Regions from separate parts of the Pseudomonas sp. GW822-FHT04C11 genome, predicted to be linked through region 2. Evidence: riboswitches for the same ligand, from Rfam matches in the RefSeq annotation. Region 2 holds a riboswitch; the other holds the start of a gene.
The links. A riboswitch is a leader RNA that binds a small molecule or an ion and turns the genes downstream of it on or off. The one in region 2 is predicted to bind cobalamin.
Positions count from the first base shown of each region.

Region 1: another riboswitch for cobalamin. It lies ahead of cobO (cob(I)yrinic acid a,c-diamide adenosyltransferase); the one in region 2 lies ahead of cobW (cobalamin biosynthesis protein CobW).

Region 1 is NZ_JBXAMS010000009.1:6,429-14,859, reverse strand. Features, by position in the region: gene cobD (threonine-phosphate decarboxylase CobD) at 1-150, opposite strand, end outside; gene cbiB (adenosylcobinamide-phosphate synthase CbiB) at 143-1,051, opposite strand; gene bluB (5,6-dimethylbenzimidazole synthase) at 1,048-1,698, opposite strand; gene AC1RJ3_RS16265 (cobyrinic acid a,c-diamide synthase CobB) at 1,695-3,032, opposite strand; gene cobO (cob(I)yrinic acid a,c-diamide adenosyltransferase) at 3,029-3,640, opposite strand; cobalamin riboswitch at 3,723-3,957, opposite strand; gene AC1RJ3_RS16255 (hypothetical protein) at 4,115-4,699, shown strand; gene AC1RJ3_RS16250 (PQQ-dependent sugar dehydrogenase) at 4,765-6,078, shown strand; gene AC1RJ3_RS16245 (O-methyltransferase) at 6,158-6,820, opposite strand; gene AC1RJ3_RS16240 (C40 family peptidase) at 6,836-7,369, opposite strand; gene AC1RJ3_RS16235 (C40 family peptidase) at 7,535-8,158, opposite strand; gene hda (DnaA regulatory inactivator Hda) at 8,372-8,431, opposite strand, start outside.
Region 2 is NZ_JBXAMS010000004.1:256,669-265,099, reverse strand. Features, by position in the region: gene AC1RJ3_RS09020 (cobalamin biosynthesis protein) at 1-47, opposite strand, end outside; gene AC1RJ3_RS09015 (CbtA family protein) at 44-745, opposite strand; gene AC1RJ3_RS09010 (CbtB domain-containing protein) at 757-948, opposite strand; cobalamin riboswitch at 1,049-1,274, opposite strand; cobalamin riboswitch at 1,495-1,706, shown strand; gene cobW (cobalamin biosynthesis protein CobW) at 1,805-2,872, shown strand; gene cobN (cobaltochelatase subunit CobN) at 2,876-6,649, shown strand; gene AC1RJ3_RS08995 (magnesium chelatase ATPase subunit I) at 6,846-7,853, shown strand; gene AC1RJ3_RS08990 (vWA domain-containing protein) at 7,907-8,431, shown strand, end outside.

The sequences.
Region 1 (8,431 bases), on a different contig from region 2:
GGTTTCCGGCAAGCGTGCCCAGGCCCGTAACGGGATGTCCGGGATTGCCCACGGCCAAGGTGCCAGACCGCTGGACAAGTCGAGCCAATCGGCTTCGGCGATGCCGTACCGCAACGCCGCCTTGCGCAAGCGGCCACCGTGCTCAAGCATAAATCTCGGCTCCCACACAGAGGATCAGCAACCAAAGCCATACCCCACGCTGAACCAGCTGCCAGCCGCGATCGATGGAGTTGGCGTCTGCCGGCACACCTTCGCCCAGCTGTGGACGCTGATGCAGTTCACCGTGATAGATCGCCGCCCCGCCCAACTCGACGCCCAGAGCGCCCGCACCAGCAGCCATCACCGGCCCGGCGTTCGGGCTGTCCCAGGTCGGCCCCTGCGTGCGCCAGCATTTGAGTGCCAAACGGGTTTTACCCAGCAGTGCGTAGGTCAACGCCACCAGACGCGCCGGAATATAGTTGAGCACATCGTCGATTTTCGCCGCCGCCCAGCCGAAGCGTTCAAAGCGCTCGTTGCGATAACCCCACATGGCGTCCAGGGTATTGCTCAGTCGATAGAGCACCACGCCCGGCGCACCCGCGACGACAAACCAGAACAGCGCGGCGAATACCGCGTCGCTGCCATTTTCCAGAACCGATTCGGTGGCGGCACGGGCCACTTCGGTCGAGTCCAGCTCACTGGTCTGACGACTGACCAGATAACCGACACGCTTGCGTGCTTCATCCAGATCGTCGCTGCGCAGGGCCTGAGCCACCGGCTCGACATGCTCACCGAGGCTGCGCAGACCGAGAGCGCAATACAACGCGAGAATCTCGACGACCCAGCCGATGTAAGGCAACCAGGACAATGCCGTGATCAACAGGGTCAGCGGCAGCACCGCCATCACCCAGGCTGTGACGCCATGACTGCGCCAGCCACGGCCGGCAGAGTTGAAACGTTGCTCGACACGATCGGCAAAACGGCCGAACGCCACCAGCGGATGCCAGCGCTTGGGTTCGCCCAGCAGCGCATCCAGCGCTACGCCGGCGACACTCAGCAACGCCACACTCATTGACTCACTCCCCAAAAATTCTCGTACAACATTTCACTTAGCGGACGCGCCTGCGCCCAGCCTTCAAGGACCAACATTGGCGCCGGGTAAAATTCCTTGACCGGTCCCAGGCACAACACCGCCAGCGGCTTGGCCCCCGGCGGCAGGCCGAGCAGATCGGCCAAGGCTTGCGGTTCGAACAACGAGACCCAGCCCATGCCCAGACCTTCGGCACGGGACGCCAGCCAAAGATTCTGGATCGCGCAGGACAACGACGCCATGTCCATTTCCGGCAAAGTCCGACGGCCAAAGATATGCCGCTCGCGATCATCCATCAGCGCGGCGACCAGTACTTCGGCGCAGTCGTTGATGCCTTCGACTTTCAGCTTCATGAAGTCATCGGAGCGTTCGCCCAGCGCCTCGGCGGTGCGTACTCGCTCCTCTTCCACCAGTTGCTGGATCCTGCCGCGTAACGCTCGGTCGCTGATGCGGATGAACCGCCAAGGCTGCATCAAACCGACACTCGGCGCCCGATGCGCCGCTTCGAGCAACCGCCGAAGCAGTTCGGGCTCGACGCTGCCGCCACTGAAGTGACGCATGTCGCGACGCTCGGCAATCGCGCGATACACCGCTTCGCGTTCGGCCTCGGAAAATGCGTTGTCGGTCATGGCCGCTTCGCGGGCGAGCCCGCCTCTACAAGATTCAGGTCTGGCGCAAACAGCGCGGCGATCGCCGATGGATTGGACGGGAAATAAAAGTGCACATAAGACGCCGTCATCCGCCCGTCACGGTAAACCGCCTCGGCACCGCGCCCGCCGTTAGGGCTCAGGCCGCGAGCGATCGGCTCAAGCTCGGTGCTGGTCAATGAATGGTGGTACGTGTGGCCGCGCAACGCGCCTTCAGGTAATTCGACCGCTTGCAGGGCCAACGCGGCCAGACGCTTTTGCATCACCGCATCACCGGCCAGCAGCCCCAGCAACTCAGCGCGCGTGCCATCGACATCGGTCAGTGAGTCGAGCAAATAGAGCATGCCGCCGCATTCGGCCAGCAACGGCTTGCCAGCGGCGTGGTGTGCGCGAATCGCATCGAGCATTGTGCGGTTTTCAGCCAACGCCACGTGGTGCAATTCCGGATAACCACCGGGCAGATACAAGCTGTCCGCTTCAGGCAGTTCACGGTCATGGATCGGCGAGAAGAATCGCAACTCGGCGCCCATCGCCCGCAACAAGTCGAGGCTCGCGCCATACGTGAAGGCAAACGCTTCATCGCGAGCCACCGCGATTCGCACAGCGGCCAACAATGGCTCGGCGGTAATCACGTCAGGCGCAGCGAACTCGACGGCAGGCGGCAATGCCACTTCGCAGCTGCTGGCCAACGCCTCGGCCGCAGCGTCGAGGCGCAGATCGAGGTCATTCAATTCACTGGCCTGGACCAGCCCCAAGTGACGGCTAGGCAATTCGATTCCGGTTTCCCGGGACAAGGCGCCGTACCAGCGCAAGCCTTCAGTGAGGCTGCCTTCGAGCAATTGCGCGTGACGCAAGGTGCCGACGCGGTTGGCCAAGACACCAGCAAACGGCAAGTCCGGCTGATAACGTGCGAGCCCCAACGCCAGCGCGCCGAAGGTCTGAGCCATGGCGGTGCCATCGATCACGCCCAGCACCGGCACACCGAAATGCCGCGCCAGATCGGCGCTGGACGGCGTGCCATCGAACAACCCCATCACGCCTTCGATCAAAATCAGATCAGCCTCAGCGGCGGCTTCCCACAACAGCCGACGACTTTCCTGCTCGCCGACCATCCACATGTCCAGTTGATACACCGGCGCACCGCTGGCGCGCTCGAGAATCATCGGATCGAGAAAGTCCGGACCGCATTTGAACACCCGGACCTTGCGCCCCTGATTGCGATGCAAACGGGCCAGCGCCGCGGTGACAGTGGTCTTGCCCTGACCGGAAGCCGGCGCGGCAATCAGTACCGCCGGGCAAAAACGCGGCTCACTCACAGCTCAACGCCTTTCTGCGCTTTGATCCCGGCCTGGAAAGCATGCTTGATCATGCCCATTTCGGTAACGGTGTCCGCCAGTTCGATCATTTCCGGCTTGGCACCACGACCCGTGACTACCACGTGTTGCATCGGCGGACGCGCCTGCAAGTCGCTGAGCACCTGATCAAGGTCCAGATAACCGTGCTTGAGGGCGATATTCAGTTCATCGAGCACCACCAGACCAATGGCCGGGTCACGCAGCAATTCGCGGGAGACGTCCCATGCGGCCTCGGCGGCGGCGATATCGCGCTGGCGATCCTGGGTTTCCCAGGTGAAACCTTCGCCCATCACGTGGAAGCGCACTTGTTCCGGGAACCGCCGGAAGAACAGCTCCTCGCCGGTACTGCTGCGCCCCTTGATGAACTGCACCACGCCGCACTGCATGCCGTGGCCCATCGCCCGGGCGAGCATGCCGAACGCAGAACTGCTTTTGCCCTTGCCGTTGCCGGACAGGACCAGCAGCAAGCCGCATTCATTCGGCGAGTTGGCAATGCGCTCATCGATCACGGCTTTCTTGCGCAGCATGCGTGCCAGATGGCGTTCGTCACGATCGGGGGAATCAGTCATGGGGGGAGCTCTCCGTTGAGGCTGGATAACGGCGGGCAGGCATAGAAATAGACGGCAAGAAGCCTGGCATCGCCCACCGTGATGCCGCTGGATGGATCAGGCCGGTCTCCGGGCTCATAAGCGGCTGACGCCTGACTGCGCGCCTTCCCATATCGACCTTCGACACAGTGGCTCAAAGCGCAGCTTTTACTCATTTACCGTTGCGGGGGCAGCGCCGGGATCGTCGCCCGCTCTGTCAAAGAACGCGCCCTCACCGGCTTCCCTGTTTCACTCGGTCGACCACAGGGTCACAGAGCACCTGAAACAAGTCGCGAAGGTTAGAGGGTTGGGGGTGGAGCGTCAATTAAAGCCGGGGGCTCATCAATGGATAGAAACCGATCCCGATCAATAAACTGGCGCCAATCTTGTGCCACACTGAAAGCGGTGATATCAAAGAGCCACAACCTTACATTACAAGAACAAAGAGGGGGCAACATGCAAGGCATGATCATCAGTAACCCGAAGCTGGAATTCCTGCGCCCGGTACTGGAACGCTGGTTCGAGTGCATCGACCGTTACAACGCGGTACGCGGCGATAACGAAAGCCCTTACTGGTTTGACGAACGCGCCAACCTGAGCCTGCTTTCAGCGGCGGCGTGGATGGCAGAAATGGTCACCCTTGAACAGACTCCGACAAAAAAGCAGATCGAGGAAGGCGAGCGTAATGGCCGCGCCGACCTGTTTATCGCCAGTGGAGAAGAACGCGCCTACCTTCAAGCCACGCAACGCTGGCCGCGAGTCAACAACCTGAATCTGACCCAGGCCTTGCTCGATGTCGTGAGCGATGCGAAAAAAATCAGCTACGCCAGCGACCTGAAGCTCGGCTGCCTGTTCGTCGCCCCACAAAAAGCCCAGCACAGCCCTACGCCGGAAGAACTCCAGGACATGGTCGACGATCTGCAAAAGGAACACACCTGCGCAGTGGCCTGGTACTTTCCCTACGCCTATCGCAAATTGCACAACGAAGCCGGCAACTACCATCCGGGCATCGCGGTATTGCTCAAAGAGGCCCGCGGCTGACAGGTTGAACCTTCCATCGATCAGGTTCCTCTATGATGAGGTGATGCATTCATAGGGAAATCAGCATGCTCAAGCCTCGATTCGTCCTTGTTATCGCCATCGCCGGAGGGCTCGCCGCCTGCGGGGAGTCCGCCACCTTGCCAGTGTCGGACGGCACGGGCCCATCGCCCAAGCTGCCGGAACCGCACAAGACGCTGATCCCGACAGTGAACATCGCACCGGCGGTCGGCTGGCCAACGGGCGCAAAGCCGATTGCCGCGCCAGGCACTCAGGTGGCGGCATTTGCCGAAGGACTTGATCATCCACGCTGGCTCTATGTACTGCCCAACGGCGACGTGTTGGTGGCTGAAACCAATGCGCCACCCAAGCCCGACGACAGCAAAGGCATTCGCGGCTGGGTCATGGGCAAAGTCATGGGCCGCGCCGGGGCTGGCGTACCAAGCGCGAACCGGATCACCCTGCTGCGTGACAAGGATCACAACGGCGTCGCTGAAACCCGCACGACCTTCATCGAGAACCTCAACTCGCCGTTCGGCATGACCCTGGTCGGCAACGACCTGTACGTCGCCGACACTGACCGCCTGCTGCGCTTTCACTATGAAAGCGGTGAAACGTCCATCACCGCCAAACCGGTGAACGTCATCGACCTGCCCGGCGGCACGCTGAATCATCACTGGACCAAAAACGTCATCGCCAGCAAGGACGGCAGCAAGCTCTACGTCACGGTCGGCTCCAACAGCAACGCTGGTGAAAATGGCCTGGAGCAGGAAGAAGGACGTGCAGCGATCTGGGAAGTCGATCGCGCTACCGGCAACCATCGGATTTTCGCCTCCGGCCTGCGCAATCCCAACGGCATGGACTGGGAACCGCGCAGTGGAAAACTCTGGACCGCCGTCAACGAACGGGACGAAATCGGCAGCGACCTGGTGCCGGACTACATCACCTCGGTCAAGGACGGCGGCTTCTACGGCTGGCCATTCAGTTACTACGGCCAGCACATCGACGCGCGCGTCACACCGCAAAACCCGGACCTCGTCGCCAGGGCCATCGCCCCGGACTACGCGGTTGGACCGCATACCGCTTCGCTGGGCCTGACCTTCGCCGAAGGCAGCAAGCTGCCAGCTCCGTTCACTGAAGGCGCATTTATCGGCCAGCATGGTTCCTGGAACCGCAAACCACATAGTGGCTACAAAGTCATCTTCGTGCCGTTCAGCGCTGGCAAGCCGGCAGCGCAACCGGTCGACGTGCTGACGGGGTTTCTCAACAAGAATGAAGAAGCCATGGGTCGCCCGGTGGGCGTAGTGATCGATAAACAGGGTGACTTGCTGGTGGCCGATGACGTGGGGAACAAGATCTGGCGCGTGTCAGCCGCCAAATAACAACACGGACTTGCAGGAGCCTGGCTTGCCAGCGATTACGGCTTACCTGACACACCGCCATCGCGAGCAAGCTCGGCTCCTACAGCTTGCGGCACAGCGTCAAACCATCGCCCAATGGCAACAACGACAGATCGACACGCGAGTCGTCCTTCAAGGCGCGATTGAGTGCCTGGATGGCTCGGGTGTCTTCGCTCGCGGGATTTTCTTCCAGTACTCGCCCACTCCACAGTGTGTTGTCGAATACCGCCAGCCCACCACTTCGCAGCAGCCGCAAAGCGCTTTCCAGATAAGCCGGATAGTTGGCCTTGTCGGCATCGATGAAGATCAGATCGAAGCAACCGCCCTGTCCTTGCTGCTCAAGTTGAGCCAGGGTTTGCAACGCGGGGGCCAAACGCAAATCGATGCGCCCAGCGAGCCCAGCCTCTTGCCAGTAACGGCGCGCAGTGGCGTTGTAGTCTCCGGGAATGTCACAGCAGATCAACGAACCGTCATCCGGCAAGGCGGCCGCCATGCACAAGGCGCTGTAACCGGTGAAGGTGCCGACTTCAAGCAAGCGCCTGGCGCCCGTCAGCTTGACCAGCAAGGCGAGGAACTGACCTTGCTCGGGCGCCACCTGCCAGCGCGCCATGGGCAGTGCCTGGGTTTCGTCACGCAAGCGGCGTTGCAGCGGCGTTTCGCGCAGGGAAACGTCGAGCAGGTAGTTATAAAGGGAATCGTCGAGATTGAGTGTGCGAGCGGTCATGACAACCTCTGCGAACTAGAAATTGTGCGCCAGATGCTCAGGCTCGATAACACGCTTGGCGCTCAGGTAGGCTCTCTGCCAATAGGCCTTGGACAAACTGTCGAGCTTCACCGTACCACCCGTGGCGGGTGCATGCACGAAGCGACCTTCACCGACGTAGATCCCGGCGTGACTGACTTGCGAGCCGCCATTGGTGGCGAAGAAGATCAGGTCACCGGTTTGCAGAGCCTCCAGGCCAACGTTCGGCGCCTGCATGCCGATCATCTCGCGAGTTGAACGTGGCAGGGAAATACCCGCTGCATCGCGGTAGACGTAACCGATCAGGCCGCTGCAATCGAAACCTGAATCCGGTGTATTGCCACCCCAACGATAAGGCGTGCCGACCAGACCCAGCGCGCGAATCAGCACGTCTTCAGCGGCAGGCGAGAACGATTGGGCGGGAGCGAAAACCGGGGCGCGAACGACTTTGACAGGCGGCGGAGTGCGGCTGGCGCAGGCGCTGAGCAGCGCTGCGAAGAAGATGAGTACAAGGCGGGCCGACATCGTCATATACAGAACATCCTGATCTGGCTGCGGCTTTCTCTGCCGAGAGGCTGAAAACAAAACCGCGTAAGCAGGGCTTACGCGGTTAGTTAGTCAACAATAGATCAGGATTCTAGCGGCTACGCGCCAAACTTCAAGTAAGACTTTAAGTTAGCCTTACAAAAAGTTCGTTTACTTGCGTGCCGTGACTGTCGTTGGTGCCATGGCGAGTGCTCGCTTGGCCTCAATGAAGGTCTTGCTCCAGTAGCTGTCGCCCAGGTTATCGACCCGAACACCACCGCTGCGGCGGCTGCTGGAATGGATGAACTGGTCATCACCCAGGTAGATCCCGGCGTGACTGACGCGACCGCGACGACCATTGGTGGCGAAGAACAGCAAGTCGCCAGGCTTCAGGTTGTTGCGCGAAACCAATGGCGCATTCACGTTGATCATTTCGCGAGTGGAGCGCGGCAGGTTCATGCCAGCCTCTTCACGAAACAGATAACCGATGAAACCGCTGCAATCGAAACCGGCTTCAGAGGTGCCGCCCATGCGGTAACGGGTACCGACCAGGGACAGGCCACGCTCAAGGATGCTGTCGGCCAGAACCGGAAGCTGGTAAGGCTTGCTGCTGGCAAAGTCAGCCAGTTCTTTTTCGGTAGCCAGCTCTTCCTGATAAATAACGGAAGACTGGGCAGTCGCTGAATTTTTAATCTGCTGATCGTTTTGTTGTTGCGAGACCGGGGAATGAACCGCGCAACCAAAAAGCAGGGTGACAAGTGCGAGAGGCACGAGGGGTGCGAAGCGATTTAGCATGGGCACGACCGTGGCTGAAGTTTTAAAGATGGCGAGACTATGCCTTCTATCGTCCTCATTTGCAAATTCAATCGATCCAAATGTGACTTATCGGTTTCTCGTTAACATCTAAGCGCTTAAGCCCATTTTAAATCTGCACGCGCCGCGAATACCCTTCCGGAAGCGGGTTTCCTGACGCCTGAAAGATGCCGAAACGCGCTACAGGCCGCGGTTTTACCAGCCCAGGGTTTCTTTGAGGAAGGGGATCGTCAGCTTGCGCTGAGCCTGCAAGGA
Region 2 (8,431 bases):
CAGCCCAGGCCGATCACCAGGGTCGGCGCTGCGCGCGCTTCACTCATGCGTGGTATTGACCATCGCTTTTGCGGCGGAACAACCAGGCGCTGATCAGGCCCATGGCCAGCCAGAACGCGGCGTTGGTCAGCTGCGAGGCGATCTTGAATTGCGCTTCGAGGGCTTCGGGGGCCAACATCGAATGCACTTCAGGCTGCGGTGCGCCGATGATGTGCGGCACGGCCAGAATGGCGACACCGAGCACTTTCAGCAGCCAATGCCGGGCGAACACGATCAGCGCGATACCGACAGCGGTGGACGCTGCCGTGCTGATCCACCAGATCTGCCGTTGTGTCAGGTCTGCGGCGGCAGTTCCCGGCAATTCCGGCGGCAAGCCCAGGGTCGGAGCGAGGACGAAGGTCGCGTAACCGGCCAATCCCCAGAGCAGGCCTTGAGAAGTGCGAGTCGGCGCGCGCAGGGTGTAGAGACCCGCGAGCATCAGCGCAAAACCGACGGCGACCACCAGATTACCGCCAGTGGTCGACAGCACGCGCTGCCAGCCATCTTCCGGTTCCCAAGCCTCTGCATCGTGGGTGTGGCCAGCCATGGCGCCTTCGGCATGTTCATGGACTTCAGCCGCCGGGGCTTTTTCGTAGGTCTCCGCCTGCAGAATCAGCGGCGCGACCCAGAAGCTTTGCAGCAGGGTCAGCAGCAGGGCGGCCAGCAAGCCGGTGAAACCTGCGGTTTGCGCTATACGCTTGATCATCTCGGCAGGTCTCAGTGGCACGGGAACGCAGAACTGTGACGGGTATCGTGGGCGGCGTTGTGCACCGCGTCGATGTGCGAGAAACCGGCGAAATACACAAGGCACGCGCCCAGAATCGATGCGCCAATAGCGGCAACGAGGCGTTGGTTCAGGGTGGAGGTGGTGCTGGCGGTGACGTGGCGAGTGCTGCTGATGATCGACATGGCGCTTCCCTCTGGTCAGTCAGTGGGTGAATCGAGCGCATGTAAACCCCCGCGAGCCGGGCACGCAGAGGCTAAAACAGCGCCCGCCCACCGCGGGTTTGTTATTGATGTGTTGCGGGCCGGTCTCCGGGCTCACGAGGGGCTGGCATTCGCCGAACCTGCAAGAATCGCCTTCCCATGCCGAACTGCTGGCACAGTGGATCTGATTCTTCGCTCGCTTACCGTTGCGGGGGCAGCACCGGACTGACATGGCTTTTGAGTAAAGCACATGATTCACCGGTTTCCCGTTTCACCCTGTGAAGGGCACCCGTAACAAGGCGTGTAGGAGAGCATGGGCGAGGGCGGGGCGTCAATTGGCACGCGTTCTCAGTTGAGATCTAAGCAGAACCCTGTGGCGAGGGAGCTTGCTCCCGCTCGGCGGCGCAGCCGTCGTAAATCGTGTGCACGCGGGGTACTTGCGGGAATGAGGGGCCGCTTCGCGACCCAGCGGGAGCAAGCTCCCTCGCCACGGTGGATCGCGAACATTGACCCGCCCCGATGCGATGCGTAGCCTTGCGCTTTCGAGGTTCTTTGGCGCGTGCGCCGAAGCTAAGAAGGGAACGCGGTCGATGCCGCGGCTGCCCCCGCAACTGTGAACGGTTTTGTTTCTGCCATGCCACTGCGCTCTTTTGTTTTCAGGCGCGGGAAGGTGCAGGAACCGCCAGTCGAATGACTGGCCCACCGTCAGCCAGGAGACCTGCCTCGATACAGATTCTCACTACAACCGGGCGGGGTGATCCGGTGGCGAATTCTTCCGCGCGCTCAAGCGCTGCCGGTTGTCGTCCCGTATGCCCGCCACCTTGCCAAAGGGCATCCGATGAAAACACTGGCCAAACTTCCCGTCACCATCGTTACCGGCTTCCTCGGTTCGGGCAAAACCACCTTGCTGCGACACATGCTCGATAACGCCCAGGGCCGGCGCATCGCGGTGATCGTCAACGAGTTCGGCGAGCTGGGCATTGACGGCGAAATCCTCAAACAATGTTCCATCGGCTGCACCGAAGAAGAAGCCAACGGCCGCGTGTATGAGCTGGCCAACGGCTGCTTGTGCTGCACGGTTCAGGAAGAGTTCTTCCCGGTGATGCGCGAACTGGTTGCCCGTCGCGGCGACCTCGACCACATCCTTATCGAAACCTCTGGCCTGGCCCTGCCAAAACCGTTGGTCCAGGCCTTCCAGTGGCCGGAAATCCGCAGCGCCTGCACCGTGGATGCGGTGATCACCGTGGTCGACAGCCCGGCCGTGGCCGCCGGCACCTTTGCCGCCTTCCCGGACCAGGTCGACGCCCAGCGCAAACTCGACCCGAATCTGGATCACGAATCGCCGCTGCACGAGCTGTTCGCCGACCAACTGGCCAGTGCCGACCTGGTGATCCTCAACAAGGCCGACCTGATCAGTCCTGCGGATCTGGCCAAAGTGCGCCTGGAAGTCGCCGAAGAACTGCCACCAGCGGTGAAGATCATCGAAGCCAGCAGCGGTCGTTTGCCGCTGGACGTGCTGATCGGTCTGGGCGCCGGCTCTGAAGAGCACATCGACGGACGTCACAGCCACCACGACCATCACCACGATGGCGACGACCACGATGATCACGATCACGACGCCTTCGATTCGATTTCCATCGAACTGCCGCAAGCCGACGAAAGCCTGTTGCTTGACGCCCTGACCCAATTGGTGGTTCAGCACGGCATCCTGCGGGTCAAGGGCTTCGCCGCGATCCCGAGCAAGCCGATGCGCCTGCTGATCCAGGGCGTGGGTACGCGTTTCGACAAGCACTTCGACCGTCAGTGGGGCGCAGACGAAGCGCGCAGCACCCGTCTGGTGCTGATCGGCCAGCAATTGGACGCCGTCTTGCTCGAAGCGCAATTGCGCGCCGCGCTCAGCGTTTAACCCATGCACCTGCTCAGGACCCAGCCCGGCGGTTTCGTCTCGGATGACAACATTGCCGACCTTGGCCAAACCCCCGCCGAGCTGGTGATTCTGTGCAGCGGCGACTCCAGTCTGGCGCTGCTCGCCGAAGCGGCGCAGCAGTTGCCCGAGGACTATCCGAGCCTGCGTTTGGCCAACCCGATGCAGGTGCAGAACCACGCCTCGGTCGACTTGTATGTCGACGAAGTGCTGCGCCACGCCAAGGTGATTCTGATCTCGCTGCACGGCGGGATTGCCTATTGGCGCTACGGCATCGAACGTCTGGTGGAGCTGTCGCAACGCGGTGTGCAACTGATTCTGGTGCCGGGCGATGACCGTCCTGACCCGGAGCTCAGCGACCTCAGTACCGTGCCTGTCGAAGACCGCGAGCGGCTTTGGCACTTTTTGCGTCAGGGCGGCATGGGCAATGCGCTGGATTTGTATCGCTGTCTGGCCAGCCGTTGGCTGGGCCGCGATTACCACTGGTCCGAACCGCAGACCCTGCCGCGTACCGCGATTTACCACCCACACAAAAGCAACGCGACGCTGGGCGATTGGCAAGCCGACTGGCAGCTTGATCAACCGGTGGCGGCGGTGCTGTTTTACCGTTCGCACTTGCAGGCGGCGAACACCGCTTTCATCGATGTTTTCTGCCAGCGCTTGCAGGCAGCGGGGCTGAACCCGCTGCCGATAGCGCTGGCCAGTTTGAAAGAGCCCGGCTGCCTGACGGTGGTCGAAGACTGGCTGGATGAGGTGCAGGCCTCGGTGATTCTCAACACCACCGGGTTTGCTCAATCGAGCCCCGAAGCCCCGCATCTGCGACCCTTCCGGCGCAATATCCCGGTGATCCAGGCGATCTGCGCCCAGGACAACGAACCCGGTTGGCGTGCCAGCGAGCAAGGGCTCGGCCCACGGGATCTGGCGATGCACATCGCTTTGCCGGAGCTCGATGGGCGGATCATCAGCCGCCCGATCAGCTTCAAGGACCTGGCTTGGCGCAGTGAGCGCAGTCAGTCCGATGTGGTCTGCTATCGACCGCAACCTGAACGCATGGATTTTGTCGCTGAACTGGCACGGCGCTGGGTCGAGTTGGCGCGGGTGGCGAATACTGAAAAACGCATTGCGCTGATCCTCGCCAACTACCCGACCCGCGATGGGCGGATTGGCAACGGCGTTGGTCTCGACACACCGGCAGCGGCGTTGAATATCCTGCGGGCGCTGCACGCAGAAGGTTATCCGTTGCCTGCCGATTTGCCGGAAAGCGGCACCGCACTGATTCAGCAATTGCTTGGTGGGGTCAGCAATGACCTGGAGAGCATCGACCTGCGCCCGTGCCAGCAAAGCCTGGCACTGGACGACTATTACTCGATGTTCAACGCCTTGCCCGAAGCCAACCGTGCAGCGGTGCTGGAACGTTGGGGATCGCCTGAAAACGACCCGATGTTCCGCAGCGGACGAATGATGGTCGCAGGGCTCAGGTTTGGCCTGACCTTTGTCGGCATTCAGCCGGCGCGCGGTTATCAGGTTGATCCGAGCGCGGTCTATCACGATCCGGACCTGGTGCCGCCCCACGGTTACCTGGCGTTCTATTTCTGGTTGCGTCAGGCCTACGGCGCCCACGCGGTGATTCACGTCGGCAAGCACGGTAACCTCGAATGGTTGCCGGGCAAGGGCGTTGGCCTGTCTGAAAGTTGCTGGCCAGATGCATTGCTCGGACCGCTGCCAAATATCTATCCGTTTATCGTCAACGACCCGGGCGAGGGCGCGCAGGCTAAACGGCGGACGCAGGCGGTGATCATCGACCACCTGATGCCGCCGCTGACCCGCGCCGAAACCTACGGCCCGTTGCGCAATCTGGAACTGTTGGCCGACGAGTATTACGAAGCCCAATTGCTCGACCCACGCCGTGCGCGGGAGTTGCAGCGCGACATCCTCAATCTGGTGCGTGAAACCCATATCGACCGTGAATTGCAGCTGGACGAGAAGCTCGACAGCGACGCCGATGCCGCGATCTGGTTACCGCGTCTGGACACCTATTTGTGCGACCTGAAAGAGTCGCAGATTCGCGATGGCCTGCACGTGTTCGGCGAATCGCCAAGCGGGCGTCTGCGCATCGACACCTTGCTGGCGTTGCTGCGCATTCCGCGCGGTGACGGTCGAGGGGCGCAATCGAGCCTGTTGCGGGCCTTGGCCAAGGCGTTCACGCTCGGGTTCGATCCACTGGATTGTGTGTTATCCGATCCTTGGTCCGGTCCGAAACCGACTGAATTGCAGACGCTCAGCGCTGAGGCATGGCGCACTGCTGGCGACACTCGCGAACGTCTTGAGCTGTTCGCCGCGCAGTTGATCGAGCAGGCGCTCAGCGCTGATGTCGAGTTGTTGAGTCAGCCCGGCTGGGGTGACGTCAGCGCGATCATCGGCAGCTTGCGTGACGTCGTCGCACCGCGCCTGGACGCCTGCGGCCCGGCAGAAATGCGCGGTCTGCTGGATGCTCTCAGTGGTCGCTTTGTTCCGGCAGGGCCTAGCGGCGCACCGAGTCGCGGACGCCTCGATGTGCTGCCCACCGGGCGTAATTTCTACTCGGTGGACGTGCGCAACCTGCCGACCACCACCGCCTGGCGCATTGGATTCCAGTCGGCGAACCTGATTCTTGAACGGCACCTGCAGGACCACGGCGATCATTTGCGCCAGTTGGGTTTGTCGGTCTGGGGCACGGCGACCATGCGCACGGGCGGCGATGACATCGCCCAGGCCATGGCACTGATGGGCGTGCGTCCGGTCTGGGCGACGGGCAGTCAGCGGGTCGACGACTTCGAAATTCTGCCGCTGAGCCTGCTCGACCGGCCGCGCGTGGATGTGACGTTGCGCGTTTCCGGGTTCTTCCGCGATGCCTTCGCCAACCTGATTCGGTTGTTCGACGCGGCCGTGCAAGCGGTTGCCGCGCTGGATGAACCGGACGACATGAACCCGTTGGCGGCCAAGGTTCGCGGCGAACGCGAAGCGCTGATCCAGTCCGGTCTGGACGAGGAGGCCGCCGCACGACAGGCCGGCTGGCGGATTTTCGGCGCCAAGCCCGGTGCCTATGGCGCGGGCGTGCAGGGCGCCATTGATGGCCGTTTGTGGCAGAGCCGCGAGGATCTGGCCGAGGTCTATCTGAACTGGGGCGGCTACGCTTATGGCGGTTCCGATGAGGGCACGGCCGCTCGCGAACAGTTCGCCCAGCGCTTGAGCCAGGTTCAGGCGGTGCTGCAAAACCAGGACAATCGCGAGCACGACTTGCTCGATTCCAACGACTATTACCAGTTCCAGGGCGGCATGCTCGCCGCCGTCGAAAGCCTCAGCGGTGAAGCGGCGGCGAGCTACCATGGCGACCACAGTCAGCCGGATTTGCCGAAGATCCGCACCCTCAAGGAAGAGCTGAACCGGGTGATCCGCTCCCGAGCGGCGAACCCGAAGTGGATCGACGGGATCAAGCGGCACGGCTACAAAGGCGCTTTTGAACTGGCGGCCACCGTTGATAATCTGTTCGCCTTCGACGCCACCACGCAGTTGATCGACGATCACCAGTACGCCTTGCTCGCCGACGCCTATTTGCTTGACCCGTCGACCCGCGAATTCGTCCAGCAGCATAATCCGCACGCCTTGCGCGACATGACCGAACGCCTGCTCGAAGCCCAGCAACGCGGGATGTGGCAGGAGCCGGGCGAGTACCGCGAGGCGCTGGAGAATTTGCTGCTGGATATAGAAGAAGACGGCTGACCGGATACCTGCCTGCAACTGTGGCGAGGGAGCTTGCTCCCGCTGGGCTGCGCAGCGGCCCTAAAACCTGCAATTGCATTCTGTCAGGCATACCGCATTGGCTGGTTTAACGACTGCTACGCCCGAACGCGGACCGGCCGACGGGAGCAAGCTCCCTCGCCACACCGCAATTACTGATCACGAACGAGAAAACCCGATGACCGACACCCCGCATTTCCCGCTCTCCGCCGTGGTCGGCGCCGATGCCCTGAAACTGGCGCTGTGCCTGACGGCCATCGATCCGAAAATCGGCGGCGTGCTGATCGAAGGCCCGCGGGGCATGGCCAAGTCGACGTTGGCCCGTGGCCTGGCGGATTTGCTCGCCAGCGGGCAATTCGTCACCTTGCCGTTGGGCGCGACTGAAGAGCGGCTGGTCGGCACCCTGGATCTGGACGCCGCGCTGGGTGAAGGCCGTGCGCAGTTTTCCCCCGGTGTGTTGGCCAAGGCCGACGGCGGCGTGTTGTATGTCGATGAAGTGAATCTGCTGCCCGATCACCTGGTGGATCTGTTACTCGACGTCGCTGCCAGCGGCACCAACCTGATCGAACGCGACGGCATTTCCCATCGGCATTCGGCGCGCTTTGTACTGATCGGCACCATGAACCCGGAAGAGGGCGAGCTGCGTCCGCAACTGCTCGACCGTTTCGGCCTGAACGTCGCCCTCAGCGGTCACACGGCGCCGCTTGAGCGCGGTCAGATCATCCGTCGCCGGCTGGACTTCGACAGCGACCCCCAGGCTTTTTGCGCCGACTGGGAAGTTCAGCAGCAGGCATTGCGTGAACGCTGCCAAGGTGCACGTGCGGCACTGGCGAACATTCCTCTGGATGATCAGGCGCTGGCGCAGATCACCGAGCGTTGTTTTGCCGCCGGGGTCGACGGCTTGCGCGCCGACCTGGTCTGGCTGCGTGCGGCTCGCGCCCATGCGGCGTGGCGTGGGGCCGGGGCGATCAGCGAGGAAGACATCGATGCCGTCGCCGAGTTTGCCTTGCGCCATCGGCGTCGCGACACGCCGCCGTCCGCGCCGCGCCAGAACCCCGCGCCAGACGCGTCCGCCGCCCAACAAACGAATCCCGGCGAAGGCCAGGGCCAGTGGGGTGAAATGCCGGCTCAGGCATTACCCACCGGCGCCCGCCGTGAAGTGCCGAGCTGGCCAAAAAAGCCCTAGGCATTCGCCCTCGATCTGATGCGGGGGCGAATGCCAAACCCCGCGCAGGACGCCTGAAAAATGGCAGGCAAGGTCAGCGTCGAGCCAGCCAAAACGGCTCGGTCAATTGGCCCGGCACGCTGCTCAACGGCCGTCCGCGTCAGCGCGAAGATCTGCTGTTTCACCTGCGCAGTCGTTCACCTCACGAGCTGTGGCTGGTGATTGTCGATGCCTCGGCCTCGACCCGGCGTCATCAGGCGCTGAGCGACGCCAAAGGCCTGCTGGCGCAATTGTTCGACGACGCCTATCGCCAACGTGCGCGCCTCGCGCTGTTGACCGCCAGTGGTGCTGCGCCGAAGTGGCAAGTGCAAGGCCTGAAAGCCTCGGCCAGCCTGCGCGACTGGCTCGACGCACTCGGTGCGGGCGGAGGCACGCCGTTGTTCGCCGCGCTGGATGAGGCTACGAAGTGGTTGGCGTTGCGGCAAAAGCGTTTCCCGGCAGAGCAACAACGCGTGTTGCTGTTGACCGATGGCCGTCTAAAAAACACGCCAATGCAGGTGGCGCTCAATTGCCCGGCGCTGCTGGTGGACATCGAGCGC